Regions from separate parts of the Streptomyces sp. NPDC005566 genome, predicted to be linked through region 2. Evidence: riboswitches for the same ligand, from Rfam matches in the RefSeq annotation. Region 2 holds a riboswitch; each other region holds the start of a gene.
The links. A riboswitch is a leader RNA that binds a small molecule or an ion and turns the genes downstream of it on or off. The one in region 2 is predicted to bind S-adenosylmethionine.
Positions count from the first base shown of each region.

Region 1 (5,286 bases), on a different contig from region 2:
AGCGGGTTGGATCCGGTCAGGGTGAGCTGCCCGAGCTTGTAGTCGGGGGTCCAGCAGCCGCTGGCCGAGTAGACGATGAACGTCTTTCCGCCGCGCTGCAGCACCTCGGCGCCTTCGTTCACCGTGCCGCCCGACTTCTCCCAGTCGTACGTCGGCGTGGAGATCGTCGAGAACGAGCCGCTGAGCGTGTACGGGTTCGACATCGGCGCGATCACCAGGTTCTGCGTTCCGCCGCCGCTCGCACTGCCCAGCAGGTACATCGAGCCGTTGAGGGTGAGCACGCTCGGGTCCAGCATCCAGGTGCTGCCGAGCTGGTTCCTGTACGTGTAGGGGCCCATCGGGTCCGTACCGGCGCTCTGCAGCACGTGCACCCGCTGGGTGGGGTTGTAGTCGGCGATGTTCTGCCCGGCGACGAAGTAGAGGTACCAGCGGCCACCCGAGTAGTGCAGTTCGGGTGCCCAGATGTTGCAGCAGCGCGAGGCGGAGTCGCCCTGCCAGACCTGCACGCTCGGCGCGGTCGCGAGCCCGGCGAGGGTCGGCGACTTGCGCATGGTGATGACGTCGGTCCAACTCGTCGACACCAGGTAGTAGTTGCCGTCGTGGTAGGAGATCCAGGGGTCGGCTCCCTTCTGCGCCTTCACGGGATTGGTGTACGGACGCCCCTCGGCGGCCTGCACGGAGGAGGTCCCGGACGGCGCGGCCTGCGTGGCGGCCGGCTGCCCCAGTGCGAGGGCCAGCAGGAGGGCGCTCAGCAGGGTCAGTAGGCGACGGGCCATCCGCTGCTCCAGTTCAGTAGGTTGACGCCGAGCTTCGGGGTGCCGTTGGCCTGGCCGTCGTAGTAGTGGTAGACGAGCAGGTCACCGTCGGAGTCGGCGAGGATCGACTGGCCACCGGGGCCGATGTACCGGCCGTGGGACTCCATGACGGGGGTACCGCCGTTGCTGCGCATGTTCACGCCGTTGCGGTCGTAGTAGGGCCCGGTGACGCTCGTCGCCCGGCCCACCTTGATCTTGTACGTGGAGCTGGTGCCTGCGCAGCAGGTGTCGTAGGAGGCGAAGAGGTAGTAGTAGCCGTTGCGCTTCACGATGGAGGGCGCCTCGACCGCCTTGGTTCCGGTGGGACGGGAGGCGAGCGAGCGGCGTGCGGTGTCTCCGGCGTACTGCTTTCCGGTCGTCGGGTCGACGCGGATCATCTTGATCCCGGTCCACCAGGAGCCGAAGGACAGCCACCACTTGCCGTCGTCGTCCACGAAGAGGTTGGGGTCGATGGCGTTGTAGTCGCTCGACGAGTTCGAGGTGTAGACGATCCCGTAGTCGCTCCAGCTGCCCGCCTGGCCGGTGGTGGAGGTCGCGAGGCCGATCGCCGACGTGTTTGAGCCGAAGGACGAAACGGCGTAGTACATCAGGTACTTACCGCTGCGGTAGGAGATGTCCGGGGCCCAGGGGTCCGATGCGGAGGAGTAGTTCTTCCACCAGCTCGGCTTCGTCGTGAAGGCGTTGCCGGACCGGCCGAAGGCGGTGCGGTCGGTGGAGGTGCGGAGCTGGAGGCCTTCGCCGGTGGAGTAGAGCAGGTACTGGCCGGACGTGCTCCGGATCATGGTGGGGTCGTGGACCACGATGTCGCCGTTGACGACCCCGGGGTTGGGGTATGCGGACGCGCTCGTCGGCACGAGCGCGAGCAGGAGTGCGGCGGGCAGGGCGGCGAGGGTCCTTCGCGGAAGTCTTCTCGGGATGCGGCTCATCAGGAGACCTTCTTCGGTCGTGTCGGGGTACCCGGCAGTCGTCACCGAGGGCCAAGAGGTTGCCATGCGCATGACATGCGTATGTTCGACGGATCGAACGGTGCCCGTAACTGCGGACGGGCGGCCAGGACGGGACCGTAGAATCGAACACGCCTTGCGTCAACGGATCGGGCGCGTATTCGTCGAGAACCCGAACCCTGTCCGGTATCACGAACAGACCGCTCGTATCACGAACGGGCCGGCCGGTATCCGAACGAACCGGCCAGCATCACGAACGGACCGGCCCGCCCGGATCCGGGCGGCACCGGCCGAACTCGACCGTCCCTGGGGCTGGTCGGCTACAGCCCGTAGGTGAAATCCCCACGGTCCGTGTGCTGGGGATCGGGTGCGGTCGTCCCGCACAGCGGTCCGCCCTCGGTCCCTACGTTCACGAGGCCGGTCGCCTCACCGCCGAGGCCGACGAACCGCAGCGCATGCCAGCGGGGCAGCCAGTACACGCGCCCGCGGTGGCCGGTGAGCAACTCCCGCAGATCGGCGGGGGCGTGCATCCACACCTCGGGCAGGCTGCCGGGGTGTTCGAAGGCCGCGCGCAGAACCAGCCACCCGTCGTCGCGGACATCGCCCGCGGTCAGCAGGAGCTCCACGGCCTGACCGGGTTCCTGTACGCACTTCTTGGCGTGGATCCAGTGCACGTGGTGGCCGGGCGCGTACCGCGCGCAGGCGTCGTGGTGAATGAGGTGAGTGAGCAAGGCTGTTGTCGCCTTCCGGGGTCCTGGACCCCGGGGGCCCGTCCCCGGTGGTCCGCTGTTCCCCGCACGGTGCCGCGCGGGGCGGGTCGTCACCCGGAGCACCCGCAGCGGAGCGGGGTGCCGTCCAGCGAGCCGGGGCTTTCCACTGGAACTCATGACCCGTCAAAAGCGTAACAGGAGCCGGGAGGACGCAGGGGCTCGCACACCACCCCGCGCGTACGGGCGCGACACCTCCCGCCCGTACGCGTCCACGCTTCGCGCGCGCTCTCCTCGTCCAACCCGCCTCAGCCGTGCAGGAGGACGGGGAAGGCCTCCATGTCGTTCTGCGTCATCACCGGCAGCTTGCGGATCTCGTCGTCCGGTATCGCGAGCTCGAGCGCGGGGAAGCGCGCGAAGAGGGCGGGGAGCGCGATGCCGGCCTCTACCCGTGACAGCGCGGCACCGGGGCAGATGTGGGGGCCGTGACCGAAGGTCATGTGCCGGATCGGGGTCGGACGGGTGATGTCGAAGGAGTCGGCGTCCTCGCCATGATGCTCGGCATCGCGTCCGATGACCCGGTAGGAGATGACGACGCCCTCTCCCGCGGCGATCACCTGGTCGCCGACCTGGATGTCCTCGGTGGCGAAACGCATCAGCAGGTGTGTGGTGGGCGTGTCCCAGCGCAGCGTCTCCTCGACCACCGTCTCCCACGGGATCTCCCCGTCCAACACCTTCCGCAGCTGGTCGGGGTGGGCGAGCAGTGCGCGTACGGCGTTGAGGATGAGCCCGATCGTGGTCTCGTGCCCGGCAGCCACCATGGCCTTGAGGTTGCCGACGACCTCCTCCTCGGTGAGGGGCTCGCCGCCCTCGTCGGCCAGGATCAGGGCACTGGTGAGGTCGTCGGTGGGCCGCGCCGTCTTCTCACGTACGAGGTCGGTGTAGAAGACGTCCAGATCCCGCAGCAGTGCCAGACGCTCCTCCTGCGGGGTGAGCATCGAGAAGAAGGCCTTGTACTGCTTCGTCAGCATCGGGAACTGGTCCTCGTCCACCCCCATCAGCAGCCCGACGACCCGCATCGGCAGCGGCTGGGCGAAGACGGCCTTGAGGTCGACGACCCCGTCCTTGCCCTGCTCGGCGAGCGCGTCCAGCAGCTCCTCGGTGAACTTCTCGATGGCAGGGCGGACCGCCTCGAGACGGCGCGGGGTGAGCGCCTGGGAGGTCTTGGTCCGCAGCCTCCGGTGCTCCCCGCCGTCGACCGTGAACATGGAGCGTCCGGCATCGATCATGCCGATCAGCGGCCAGGCGTGGGTGACCTCCCCGCTCTGCCACAGCCCCCAGGCGTCCAGGTCCTTCACCAGCCGCGGGTCGACGAGCAGTTGACGTGCTTCGGCGTGCCGAGTGACGGTCCACGCCGGGACCCCCAGCAGCTCGATGCGCGCGAGGGGGCCCGCCTGGCGCAGCTGCTCGGTCTCACCGTCGAGGTTCTGGACCATGGGGTCGATGACCACGGTCGCGTGAGGACAGTTCACAGCAGATCTCCTGTCGTACGTACGGGAGCGAAGCGGACGGGGAGCGCGTTCATCCCGCGCAGGAAGGCGGACGGCCGCCGGACGAGGTCCTTTTCGGCGACGGTGAGTTCGAGATCGGGCAGCCGGTCGAGGAGGACCTCGATCCCGGTACGGGCGATGGTCTCGGCAATCTCCTGCGCGGGGAAGGGGCAGCGGTACTCGCCGTGGCTGAAGGCCAGGTGGGCGCTGTTGCTGCCGTGCCTCGTGGCACCGTCGGACCCCAGAACCTGGCGTACGAGGGGGTCGGTGTTGGCCGCCCCCAGGCCGAGCAGCAGCATGTCACCGGCGCGGATGGTCCGTCCGCCGAGCTGGGTGTCGCGGACCGCCCAGCGGCCGGCGAGGATCTGCGTCGGGCTCTCCTCCCACAGGACCTCGTTCATGGCGTCGCCGACGCTGCGCCGGCCGCCGGAGAGCGATTCGGCGAACTGGTCCTCGGTGAGCATCAGCCGCAGGGAGTTGCCGATCCAGTCGGCGGTGGTCAGATGGCCGGCGGCGGTGATGGCCATGAGGTCGAGCGCGTACTCCTGATCGGTGAACGGCTCCGGGTTCGCGAGCATCCGGGAGGTGACGTCGTCCCCGGGGGTGTCCCGCTTGACCGCCACGAGTCGCTGCATGTGCTCGGCGAACCGCCCGTACGCCTCCTGCGCGCCGGGGCCCCCGTCGGCCAGGTCCTTCAGGACCCGGGCGATGTCCGCTCCCTCGGCGTCGGGGAAGCCGACGAGCCGGGCGAGGACGAGCACGGGCAGCGGTTCGGCGAACTCGGCGACCAGGTCGGCCGTGCCGCGGCTGCACATGTCGTCGATGAGCCGGTCGGCGAGCTGCTCGCAGTGCCCCCGGATCTCGAACGGATCGGCACCCTCGAGCGCAGGCACCACCATCTCGGCATGCCGCCGGTGTTCGGCGCCCGCGGTGAAGTAGATGGACGGCATGGGGCTGCCGACCATGGGGAGCAGCGGCCAGTCCTCGGGAATGTGCGGCCACTGGTTCCACAGCCCGACGTCCCTCGGGAACAGCTCGCCGTCGCTGGTGACCTGGTGGAGCTCGCGGTATCCGACGACCAGCCACGCCGGGAAGCCGCCGGGGAGCTCGACCGGCACCACGGGCCCGTACTCGTGCCGCATGGTCCGGTAGAGGGCCTGCGGAGCGGTGTGGAACTCCGGGCCGCTGAGCGGTACGGAGGCGGTGGCGGCGTGCGCGGGGCAGCCACCGCCGTATGCGGGCGCGGCGGACGGAGGAGGGGTCGTCATCG
Region 1 is NZ_JBEXDB010000006.1:165,201-170,486, reverse strand. It holds gene ABZS61_RS11655 (family 43 glycosylhydrolase) at 1-776, opposite strand, end outside; gene ABZS61_RS11650 (arabinan endo-1,5-alpha-L-arabinosidase) at 758-1,741, opposite strand; gene ABZS61_RS11645 (hypothetical protein) at 2,080-2,490, opposite strand; SAM riboswitch class IV at 2,540-2,650, opposite strand; gene ABZS61_RS11640 (cytochrome P450) at 2,775-3,962, opposite strand; gene ABZS61_RS11635 (cytochrome P450) at 3,995-5,284, opposite strand.
Region 1: it holds a riboswitch for S-adenosylmethionine, as region 2 does, so the genes downstream of both, ABZS61_RS11645 (hypothetical protein) here and thrC (threonine synthase) in region 2, are expected to answer to the same signal.

Region 2 (5,286 bases):
CCGAGGTTCCCGAACTCGCCGAGCGTGCCGACCTGCTGCTGCCGGGCCCGGCGGCCGTGGTGGGCCTGCTGGACGCCCTGGCAGGGCACCTGGGGAAGCCTCAGGCGCCCTGAGGGCCGCCCGCCCTCAGCCCCGCAGCGCGTCCAGCTGGTCCAGGAACCACTGCTGCGGCGGCAGGGCGGTCGCCACGGCGGCCAGCCGCTTCGTGCGCGCGCTCCGCTCGTCGTCCTCCATCGTCAGAGCCTCGTGCAGCGCCGCCGCCGTGGCCGACACGTCGTACGGGTTGACCACGACGGCGTCCTCGCCGAGCTCCTCGTACGCCCCCGCCTCCCGCGACAGCACCAGCGCGCAGCCGCTGTCGGAGACGACCGGGACCTCCTTCGCGACGAGGTTCATGCCGTCGCGGATCGGGTTCACCAGAGCCACGTCCGCCAGCCGGTACGCCGCGAGCGAGCGGGCGAAGTCGTCGTCGACGTGGAGGATGACAGGGGTCCAGCCCTCCGTGGCGTACTCCGCGTTGATCCCGTCGGCCACCCGCTGCACCTCGGCGGTGTAGTCGCGGTACACCGCGAGGTCCTGCCGGGAGGGGTAGGCGAACGCCACGTGCACCACCCGCTCACGCCATTCGGGGCGTTCCTCCAGCAGGGCGCGGTAGGCGTGCAGCCCGCGGACGATGTTCTTGGAGAGCTCGGTGCGGTCCACCCGCACGATCGTCCGCCTGCCGGGGCCGACCTGCTCCCGGAGCGTCTCCATCCGCTCGTCCACGTCCGCCTCGTGGGAGCGACGGCGCAGGAAGTCCGCGTCGGCGCCCAGCCCGTGCACCCCGATCCGGGTGCGGCCGGTGCCGCCCAGGATCTCCGTGCAGCAGCTGATGAACGCGTCCGCCCAGCGGCGGGTCAGGAACGCGGCCCGGTCGGCGCCCAGGATGCCGCGCAGCAGCTGCTCGCCGATGTCGTCGGGCAGCAGCCGGAAGTAGTCGACGGGGGCCCACGGGGTGTGCGAGAAGTGGCCGATCCGCAGGTCGGGGCGGAGCTCGCGGAGCATGCCGGGCACCAGCGACAGGTGGTAGTCCTGGACCAGGACCGCCGCCCCCACGCCCGCCTCCTCGGCGAGGGCTTCGGCGAAGGCGCGGTTGTACGCCTCGAAGGACGCCCACCGCCGCCGGAACTCGGCGTCGAACACCGGCTCCAGCGGTGTCTGGTAGATCATGTGGTGGACGAACCAGAGCACCGAGTTCGCGATGCCGTTGTAGGCGTCGTCGTGGACTCCGGCGTCGATGTCGAGCATGCGGACGCCGGGTTCCGACTGGCCCCGCCTGACCGCCTCGCGGTCGCCGTCGCCCAGAGCCGCGCACACCCACAGCTTGTCCTCGACGGCGCTCAGACCGGAGACGAGGCCGCCCCCGCCGCGCTTCGAGTCGAGCGTGCCGTCCTCGCGCAGCGCATAGGACACGGGGCCGCGGTTGGACGCGACGAGGACCTGGGCAGAGTGCTCGGAGACCATGTACCCGAACCTAGCCCGTTCGGGAAGCCGCCAAACGCGAAGCCCTCCGTGAAACGTCACGCCGCGTGGCGGGACGCGTACTCCGTGATCTCCCGCATCGGCGGCCGCTCCTCGGTGTCCACCGCATGGGTGCGCGGTACGAAGCCGCTCTCGCTCCGTTCGAACTGGGTGAGCACGGGCCGCACCAGATGCCCCCGGGAGAGCCGCAGCTGGGCGGTGCGGTAGATCGCCGCGGCCATGCGGCCGAGTGCCTGGCCGTCCTGGTGGCGGTGCTTGCGTACCCCGACGTCCACCTGCGCCAGCGCGTCCAGGCCCACCGTGTGCAGGGCGTCGACGAGAAGGCCCAGCTCCACCCCGTAACCGACGGGGAAGGGGAGCCGTTCGAGCAGGGAGCGGCGTACGGCGTACTCGCCGCCCAGCGGCTGGACGAAGCCGGCCAGCTGCGGCCAGTGCAGATTGAGCAGCGGGCGTGCCACCAGTTCGGTGACCCGGCCGCCCTGGCCTGCGGCTTCTCCCAGGGGTCGGTCGTACATGGCCTTGACGAACTGGACCTCGGGGTCGGTCAGCAGGGGGCCGACGATCCCGGAGACGAAGTCCGCGGAGAAGTCCTTGAGGTCGGCGTCGATGAAGCAGACGATCTCGCCGCTGGTCACCAGCAGTGACCGCCAGAGCACCTCGCCCTTGCCGGGTACGGCCGGTATCCGGGGGAGTATCGCGTCCCGGTGCACCACCCTGGCACCCGCCCTGCGGGCCACGTCGGCGGTGGCGTCGGTGGAACCGGAGTCGATCACCACCAGTTCGTCGACGAGCCGGACCTTCTCCATCAGCTCGCGCCGGATCTCCTCGACGATCGCTCCGACCGTCGCCTCCTCGTTCAGGGCGGGCAGGACGACGCTCACCCGGGCGCGGCGCGGATCCCTCGCGCGCGCGGCCGTGAGGCGGTCGAGCGGGCGGTCATCGGCCGACCAGGAACGCCTGGTCAGCCAGCGTTCCACCTCTTCCAGCACGGTCGATACTCCCTGTATGTGATCCATCTCGCGGTTCGGACGACTATCTCAATCGTCCAGGGCTTCGGTTACAGTCTTGAACAACGCGGATGGCCCTCGCATGTCGGGGTCGGTCCGCGAATAAATGCCCGGATCGATGGTCCGGTGCCATAGCGCTCATCCAGAGGGACTGAGGGAACGGCCCGTTGAAGTCCCGGCAACCCTCCTGCCGACCGCGAGGTCACGGTAGGGAAGGTGCCAATTCCGTCTTGTGGCGAAATACGCCGCGAGGAAGATGAGGAGAAAGGGCCTCCGCCATCATGTCTGTTCAGACAGTTGCAGCGAACACCGATTCTTCTGCCGTGGACCTGGGTTCCGCCGCAGCACTTTCCTGCCGCGAATGCGGCGAGCGTTTCGAGCTCGGCCCCATTTTCGCCTGTGCGTCCTGTTTCGGGCCGCTCGAAGTGGCGTACGACCTGCCGAGCGGCTCCCCGGAAGAGCTCAAGAAGCGCATTGCCGAAGGCCCCGACAACATCTGGCGCTATGCGCCGCTGCTGCCGGTTCCGGCCGATGTCGCGAGCAAGCCCAACATCAACCCCGGCTTCACGAAGCTGGTCAAGGCCGACAACCTCGCCCGTGAGCTGGGCGTCACCGGCGGTCTGTACGTCAAGGACGACTCCGGCAACCCGACGCACTCCTTCAAGGACCGTGTCGTCGCGATCGCCGTCGAGGCCGCCCGCGCCTTCGGATTCACCACGCTCTCCTGCTCCTCCACCGGCAACCTCGCCGGTGCGGTGGGCGCCGCTGCGGCCCGTGCCGGCTTCCGCTCGTGCGTGTTCATCCCGCACGACCTGGAGCAGGGCAAGGTCGTCATGGCCGCGGTGTACGGCGGCGAACTGGTCGGCATCGAGGGCAACTACGACGACGTCAACCGCTTCTGCTCGGAGCTCATCGGCGACCCGCTCGGTGAGGGCTGGGGCTTCGTCAACGTCAACCTCCGCCCGTACTACGGCGAGGGCTCCAAGACCCTGGCGTACGAGATCTGCGAGCAGCTCGGCTGGCAGCTGCCCGACCAGATCGTCATCCCGATCGCGTCCGGGTCGCAGCTCACGAAGATCGACAAGGGCCTGCAGGAGCTGATCAAGCTCGGCCTGGTCGAGGACAGGCCCTACAAGATCTTCGGCGCCCAGGCCGAGGGCTGCTCCCCGGTCTCCACCGCCTTCAAGGCCGGACACGACGTCGTACGGCCGCAGAAGCCGAACACGATCGCCAAGTCCCTCGCGATCGGCAACCCGGCCGACGGCCCGTACGTCCTGGACATCGCCCGGCGTACCGGCGGTGCCGTCGAGGACGTCAACGACGAGCAGGTCGTCGACGCGATCAAGCTGCTGGCCCGCACCGAGGGCATCTTCGCGGAGACCGCGGGCGGTGTGACGGTCGGTGTGACGAAGAAGCTGATCGACGCCGGTCTGCTGGACCCGACGCTGACCACCGTCATCCTGAACACCGGTGACGGCCTGAAGACGCTGGACGCCGTCGCCCCGACGACCGGCCTGTCGGCCACGATCCGGCCGAGCCTGGACGCGTTCCGCGACGCGGGCCTCGCCGCCAGCTGACCACCCGAGACCGAAGGAAGGCACCCCATGAGCGTCAAGGTCCGTATCCCCACCATCCTCCGCACCTACACGGGCGGTCAGGCCGAGGTCCCGGCCGAGGGCACGATCCTCTCCGAGGTCATCGAGTCCCTGGAGACGAATCACCCGGGCATCGCCGCCCGCGTCCTGGACGACCAGGGCAAGCTGCGCCGCTTCGTGAACGTGTACGTCAACGACGACGACGTGCGCTTCGAGGGCGGCCTGCAGACGGCGACCCCGGACGGCGCCGGCATCTCGATCATCCCGGCCGTCGCCGGAGGCTGACCGCCGGGCCACGTGCCTGCGGGCGACCGTCGAGCCCCGTGACGGAGGCCGGCCGCCGAGCTCCGAGGCGGAGGCCGAGCCTCCTGTACGACTTCACAGCGTGAACACCGTTGCCCCCTCCGCAAGAGAAGCGGAGGGGGCAATTCTGCATGATTGAGCGCGGTACAGTTGGGGAAGTCCCCTCCGCTGCCTGTGCCGCCCGCATATGAGAATGCGCCCGGTCGCGATAAGAAGCAGCCAAAGTACGTGAACTCCTTGCGCCATAAGTGGCCTTTGTCAGGCCCGACTTGCCCTGGAATCGCACGAGTTCCACCTATCCGGGCGTTCAGCTGTGCCCAGAATTCTCGTCCGATTGCCCTGTTGCAGAGGGCAGTTGGGCAGATACATTCGGCCGCGGTCGACGCGTTCCGGCGCACGCCACCCTCTCCTGTCGGAGGGTGAGTTCTGACCCGGGCCCGCGAAGTGCGGTCCTGTGCAAGGGCCAGTAATAGGGGAGTTAGGCATGGCTCAGGGCACCGTCAAGTGGTTCAACGCGGAGAAGGGGTACGGCTTCATCGCGGTCGACGGTGGTGCGGATGTTTTCGTCCACTACAGCGCGATCCAGATGGACGGGTACCGCACCCTCGAAGAGGGTCAGCGAGTTGAATTCGAAATCTCGCAGGGCCAGAAGGGGCCGCAGGCGGACATGGTCAAGCTCGCCGTCGGCTGAGCTCGGCGCGGTCGGCCAACGACACTACTCACGCACGCAGGGCCCGTACCTCCGAAGAGGGGTACGGGCCCTGCGTGCGTCTTCGTGCGCCCCCGACTGTTGTCCACATCTGGAGGGGGACGCTTGCACTCGCAGGGGTCGAGTGCTAATCATTGGCGTTAGCACTCTC
Region 2 is NZ_JBEXDB010000018.1:164,073-169,358, forward strand. It holds gene otsB (trehalose-phosphatase) at 1-113, shown strand, start outside; gene ABZS61_RS27015 (trehalose-6-phosphate synthase) at 127-1,503, opposite strand; gene ABZS61_RS27020 (glucosyl-3-phosphoglycerate synthase) at 1,560-2,510, opposite strand; SAM riboswitch class I at 2,664-2,791, shown strand; gene thrC (threonine synthase) at 2,810-4,105, shown strand; gene ABZS61_RS27030 (MoaD/ThiS family protein) at 4,133-4,408, shown strand; gene ABZS61_RS27035 (cold-shock protein) at 4,911-5,117, shown strand.

Region 3 (5,286 bases), on a different contig from region 2:
GTCCGAGGCCTACGCCTCGACGCTGGACATCAGCTTCGACGTCCGCGGTGGTCTGCTCGTACGGCAGATCCACCACTGGGCCGCGCTGATCTTCCTGGCCGGCATGTTCGTGCACATGATGCGCGTCTTCTTCACGGGTGCGTTCCGCAAGCCCCGTGAGATCAACTGGATGTTCGGCTTCCTGCTGTTCGTCCTGGGCATGTTCACCGGGTTCACCGGCTACTCGCTCCCGGACGACCTGCTCTCCGGCACGGGTGTCCGCTTCACCCAGGGCGCGATCCTGGCGACGCCGATCGTCGGTACGTACATCTCGATGTTCCTGTTCGGCGGGGAGTTCCCCGGCGGCGACTTCGTGGCCCGGTTCTACTCGATCCACATCCTGCTGCTGCCGGGCATCATGCTCGGCCTGGTCGTGGCCCACCTGATCCTGGTCTTCTACCACAAGCACACGCAGTTCGCGGGTCCCGGCAAGACCAACAAGAACGTCGTCGGCATGCCGCTGCTGCCGGTGTACATGGCGAAGGCCGGAGGGTTCTTCTTCCTCGTCTTCGGTGTCATCGCCATCATCTCGGGCATCGCCTCGATCAACCCGATCTGGGCCCTCGGCCCGTACCGCCCGGACCAGGTGTCCACCGGCGCCCAGCCCGACTGGTACATGGGCTTCGCCGAGGGTCTGATCCGAGTGATGCCGGGCTGGGAGATCAACCTGTGGGGTCACACGCTCGTCCTGGGTGTGTTCATCCCGCTGACGGCCTTCGGCCTGGTGCTCGCGGCGATCGCGGTCTACCCCTTCATCGAGTCCTGGGTCACCGGGGACAAGCGCGAGCACCACATCCTGGACCGCCCGCGCAACGCCCCGACCCGTACGGCCTTCGGTGTCGCATGGATCACGGAGTACGTCATCGTCTTCATCGGTGGTGGAAACGACCTGTGGGCCACGCACTTCCACCTGTCGCTGAACGCCATCTCCTGGTTCGTCCGGATCTTCATCTTCGTGGGCCCGGTCATCGCGTTCATCGTGACGAAGCGGATCTGCCTCGGCCTCCAGCGCCGCGACAGGGACAAGGTGTTGCACGGACGCGAGTCCGGCACCATCAAGCGCCTGCCGCACGGTGAGTTCGTCGAGATCCACGAGCCGCTCAGCCAGGGTCAGCTGCACACGCTCACCGCGCACGAGCAGTACAAGCCGGTCGAGATCGGCCCGACGGTCGACGAGAACGGTGTCGAGCGCAAGCCTTCGGCGCTGCAGAAGCTGCGGGCCAAGCTCAGCAAGAGCTACTACGGCGAGCAGAGCCAGATCGCCAAGCCCTCCGCCGAGGAGTACAAGGAGATCACCAGCGGCCACGGCCACCACTGATCACCTGAACTGATCGCCACGGCAGGAGCCCCGTCCATTCGATGGACGGGGCTCTTCGCCGTCCCCGGGGCTGGATAGGGTGGGGGGATCCTTTTATCGGCTGTGGACCCCAGGAGCGGACCATGAACGTTGTGACCCCGGACGGCGGCGACAGCGTGGCGGACCGTTCCTGGCCCGGCGTGCTGATGCCCCTCCTGCGCGGCGAGAGCCTGACGGCAGAGGACACCGCGTGGGCCATGGACCGCATCATGAGCGGCGAGGCCACCGACGTGCAGATCGCCGGCTTCGTGATCGCCCTGCGTGCCAAGGGCGAGACCGTCGACGAGGTCACCGGACTCGTACGCACCATGTACGAGCACGCCCACACCATCCAGGTGCCCGGCCGCACGGTCGACATCGTGGGCACCGGTGGTGACCTGGCGAAGACGGTCAACATCTCCACCATGTCGGCGATCGTCGTCGCCGGGACCGGCGCCAAGGTCGTCAAGCACGGCAACCGCGCCTCCTCCTCGGCGAGCGGCGCCTCCGACGTGCTCGAGAAGCTCGGCGTCAACCTCGAGCTGACCCCGCAGGGCGTCGTCCGGGTCGCCGAGGAAGCGGGCATCACCTTCTGCTTCGCGGTGAAGTTCCACCCCGCCCTGCGGCACGCGGCGAGGGCACGCAAGGAGCTCGGCACGCCGACCACCTTCAACATCCTCGGCCCGCTCACCAATCCGGCCCAGGTGCGCTCCCAGGCCGTCGGCGTCGCCGACCTCAAGATGGCGCCGATCGTCGCGGGTGTGCTTGCCGACCGGGGCAACTCGGCGCTGGTCTTCCGGGGCGACGACGGCCTCGACGAGCTGACGACCACGGCGACCTCCCGGGTCTGGATCGTCCGGGACGGGGCCGTACGCGAAGAGGCGTTCGACCCGCGGGACGTCGGCCTGGACCTGGTGCCGGTCTCGGCGCTGCGTGGTGCCGACGCCTCGTTCAACGCGGACGTGGCCCGGCGGATGCTGGACGGGGAGACCGGTCCCGTACGCGAGGCGGTCCTCCTCAACTCCGCTGCCGCGCTGGTCGCGCTCGACCCGGGCGAGGGCACGCTGAACGAACAGATCGCGGCCGGGATCGCGAAGGCCGCGGACGCGATCGACTCGGGAGCCGCCAAGAGGGCGCTGGAGCGCTGGGTGGCCGCCAGCAACGCCTGAAGAGGGACGTGCGAGGCGGGCCGCAGTCCGGATCGCGGACTGCGCCCTTGCGCATGTGGTCAGGTATGGCAAGATGCTGCGCAGGTCATGAGTGACAGCGAATAAGCCCCGGCTCGCTGTCCGGCAACCCTCCGTCCGTGGCGGGGTGCCCCGGGTGAAGACCAGGCCGCAGGCAGCGAGGTCTGCGGCAAGCGCGGGCCCCTAGGCATCTGTGAATGCCGACCCCCGGGGTCCTGGTCCCCAGGGAGCCTCTTGTGAGCAAGCGAATGCGATAGGGCTCAAGGCCCTCCTCCGCGCACCCTTTTCTCTTTCCCTGCGCTGCCGCGCATCTGCCGGCGCCGGGATTTCGCCTGCCTGTCACGGGAGTTCGCCATGTCTGTCTCCACCGCTGCCGCCGACCAGACCATTTGTGCCCCCCTGCCGGTTCTGGGGGCGGACGTCACTGTTCCGCTGGTTACGGGCGGCGAAGTCACCTATGCCGCCCTCGACTACGCGGCCAGCGCCCCGGCCCTGCAACGGGTGTGGGACGACGTGGCCGCCTACGCCCCGTACTACGGCAGCGTGCACCGCGGCGCCGGCTACCTCTCGCAGCTCTCCACGGACCTCTTCGAGAGCAGCCGCGTCACCGTCGCGGAGTTCCTCGGCTGCCGTGCCGAGGACCAGGTGGTCTTCACCCGCTCGACGACGGACTCCCTCAACCTGCTGGCCGCCGCACTCCCCGCGGACTGCGAGGTGTTCGTGTTCGAGACCGAGCACCACGCCTCGCTGCTGCCCTGGCGAGACGCCCGGGTGACCTGCCTCGACGCCCCCAGGACCCCCGCCGAGGCAGTCGTGACGCTGGAGCGCGCGCTGGCCGGCCGCGACCCCTACGGGCCCGCACTGGTCTGTGTGACGGGCGCGTCGAACGTCACCGGCGAGCTGTGGCCGGTGAAGGAACTGGCCGCCGCCGCCCACGCGCACGGTGCCCGGATCGTCCTCGACGCCGCGCAGCTGGCGCCCCATCACCCGGTGGACATCGCGGAACTGGACGTCGACTGGGTCGCCTTCTCCGGGCACAAGCTGTACGCGCCGTTCGGCTCGGGCGTCCTCGCGGGCCGGGCCGACTGGCTGCGGGACGCGGAGCCGTATCTCGCGGGCGGCGGCGCCTCCCGGAAGGTGGCCCGGCGCGCCGACGGCGGCATCGACGTGGAGTGGCACACCACGGCGGCCCGGCACGAGGCCGGATCGCCCAACGTGATCGGCGTCTACTCCATCGCCGCTGCCTGCAAGGCCCTGACCGAGGCCGGCTTCGACCAGCTCGTCGCGCGCGAGCAGCAGCTCGTCACCCGGGTCCGCGAAGGCCTGGCCGAGGTCCCCGCGGTCAAGGTGCTCTCCCTGTTCGGCGACGACGCCCCGAGGGTCGGGGTCATCTCCTTCGTGGTCGAGGGCTGGAACAGCTCGCACTTCGCCGCGGCGCTCTCCGCGGAGTACGGCATCGGGGTCCGTGACGGCCTGTTCTGCGCCCACCCGCTCGTACGGACCCTGCTGGGCAGTGAGCCGCAGGACCCGGGCGAGTGCGGCGCCCCGGAGGCCGAGCCGGGCGAGAGGTCCCTCAACGCCATCCGGGTGAGTTTCGGGGCCGGTACGCCGGACGAGCACATCGAGCGGTTCCTCGGCGCGGTCCGCGAGCTGGTGGGCGCGGGTGCCCGCTGGACCTACCGCACCGAGGACGGCCGTTGCGTCCCGGACAGGGGTGCGGCGCAGGTCTGAACCGGCCGCGTACGACTTCGGCCGGGGACGGGAGGCAACTGCCCCGTCCCCGGCCGAAGCCGCACGCCGTGCGTCCTACGCGTCGAGACCGATGGCGAAGGCCGCCTCGAGGTCGTGCTGCGAGTAGGTACGGAACGCCACGTGCGTGTCGGTGCCCTCGACACCGGGGATCTTGCTGATCCGGCCGGGAATGACATCCGCCAGATCGTCGTGCTTGGCCACCCGGACCATGGCGATCAGGTCGTACGTACCGGTGACCGAGAAGACCTCGCTGACGCTGTCCAGCGCGGCGACGGCCTCGGCGATCTCGGGAATCCGGTCCACGCTGGTTTTGATGAGCACGATCGCGGTGATCACGGCTGGCTTTCTCCCTCGGTGGCCGTGGCTGGAGACTTCACTCTAGCCCCACCCCGGTAGCGCCCCCAGGCGTAGAGGAACCCGGCCGCGAAGCCCGCGACATGGGCGAGGTAGGCCACGCCGGGGCCGCTGCCCGCGCCCTGCGCCGCCAGCCACTGCAGTGCGAACCAGAAGACGAGCACGATCCAGGCGGGGAAGCGCAGCGGCAGGAAGAAGAGGAACGGGAACAGGCTCGTGACCCGGGCCCGGGGAAAGAGGTAGAGGAACGCACCGAGCACCGCCGAGATCGCCCCCGACGCGCCCACCAGGGTCTGGTCGGATCCGGAGTGCGCGACCGCGTAGACGACCAGGGCCAGATAGCCGCAGCAGACGTAGAAGAAGACGAACTCGGCCCGGCCCATGCGTTCCTCGGCCATCGCCCCGAACACGTACAGGAACAGCATGTTGCCCAGCAGGTGCAGCCAGCTCCCGTGGACGAAGAGGGCGGTCAGCGGGGTGAGGGCCGCGTGCGCGGAGCCGTCCAGGAGTTCGCTGGGGATCACGCCCCACCGCTCGAAGTACCCGGCCTGCGCCGCGAGCAGGGCGTCCGCCGTGCCGTAGGCCGGGTTGAAGCCGGAGAGCGGGCTGATCAGGAAC
Region 3 is NZ_JBEXDB010000001.1:46,131-51,416, reverse strand. It holds gene ABZS61_RS00255 (cytochrome bc complex cytochrome b subunit) at 1-1,357, shown strand, start outside; gene trpD (anthranilate phosphoribosyltransferase) at 1,480-2,544, shown strand; SAM riboswitch class IV at 2,628-2,744, shown strand; gene ABZS61_RS00245 (aminotransferase class V-fold PLP-dependent enzyme) at 2,917-4,293, shown strand; gene ABZS61_RS00240 (Lrp/AsnC ligand binding domain-containing protein) at 4,369-4,650, opposite strand; gene ABZS61_RS00235 (rhomboid family intramembrane serine protease) at 4,647-5,286, opposite strand, start outside.
Region 3: it holds a riboswitch for S-adenosylmethionine, as region 2 does, so the genes downstream of both, ABZS61_RS00245 (aminotransferase class V-fold PLP-dependent enzyme) here and thrC (threonine synthase) in region 2, are expected to answer to the same signal.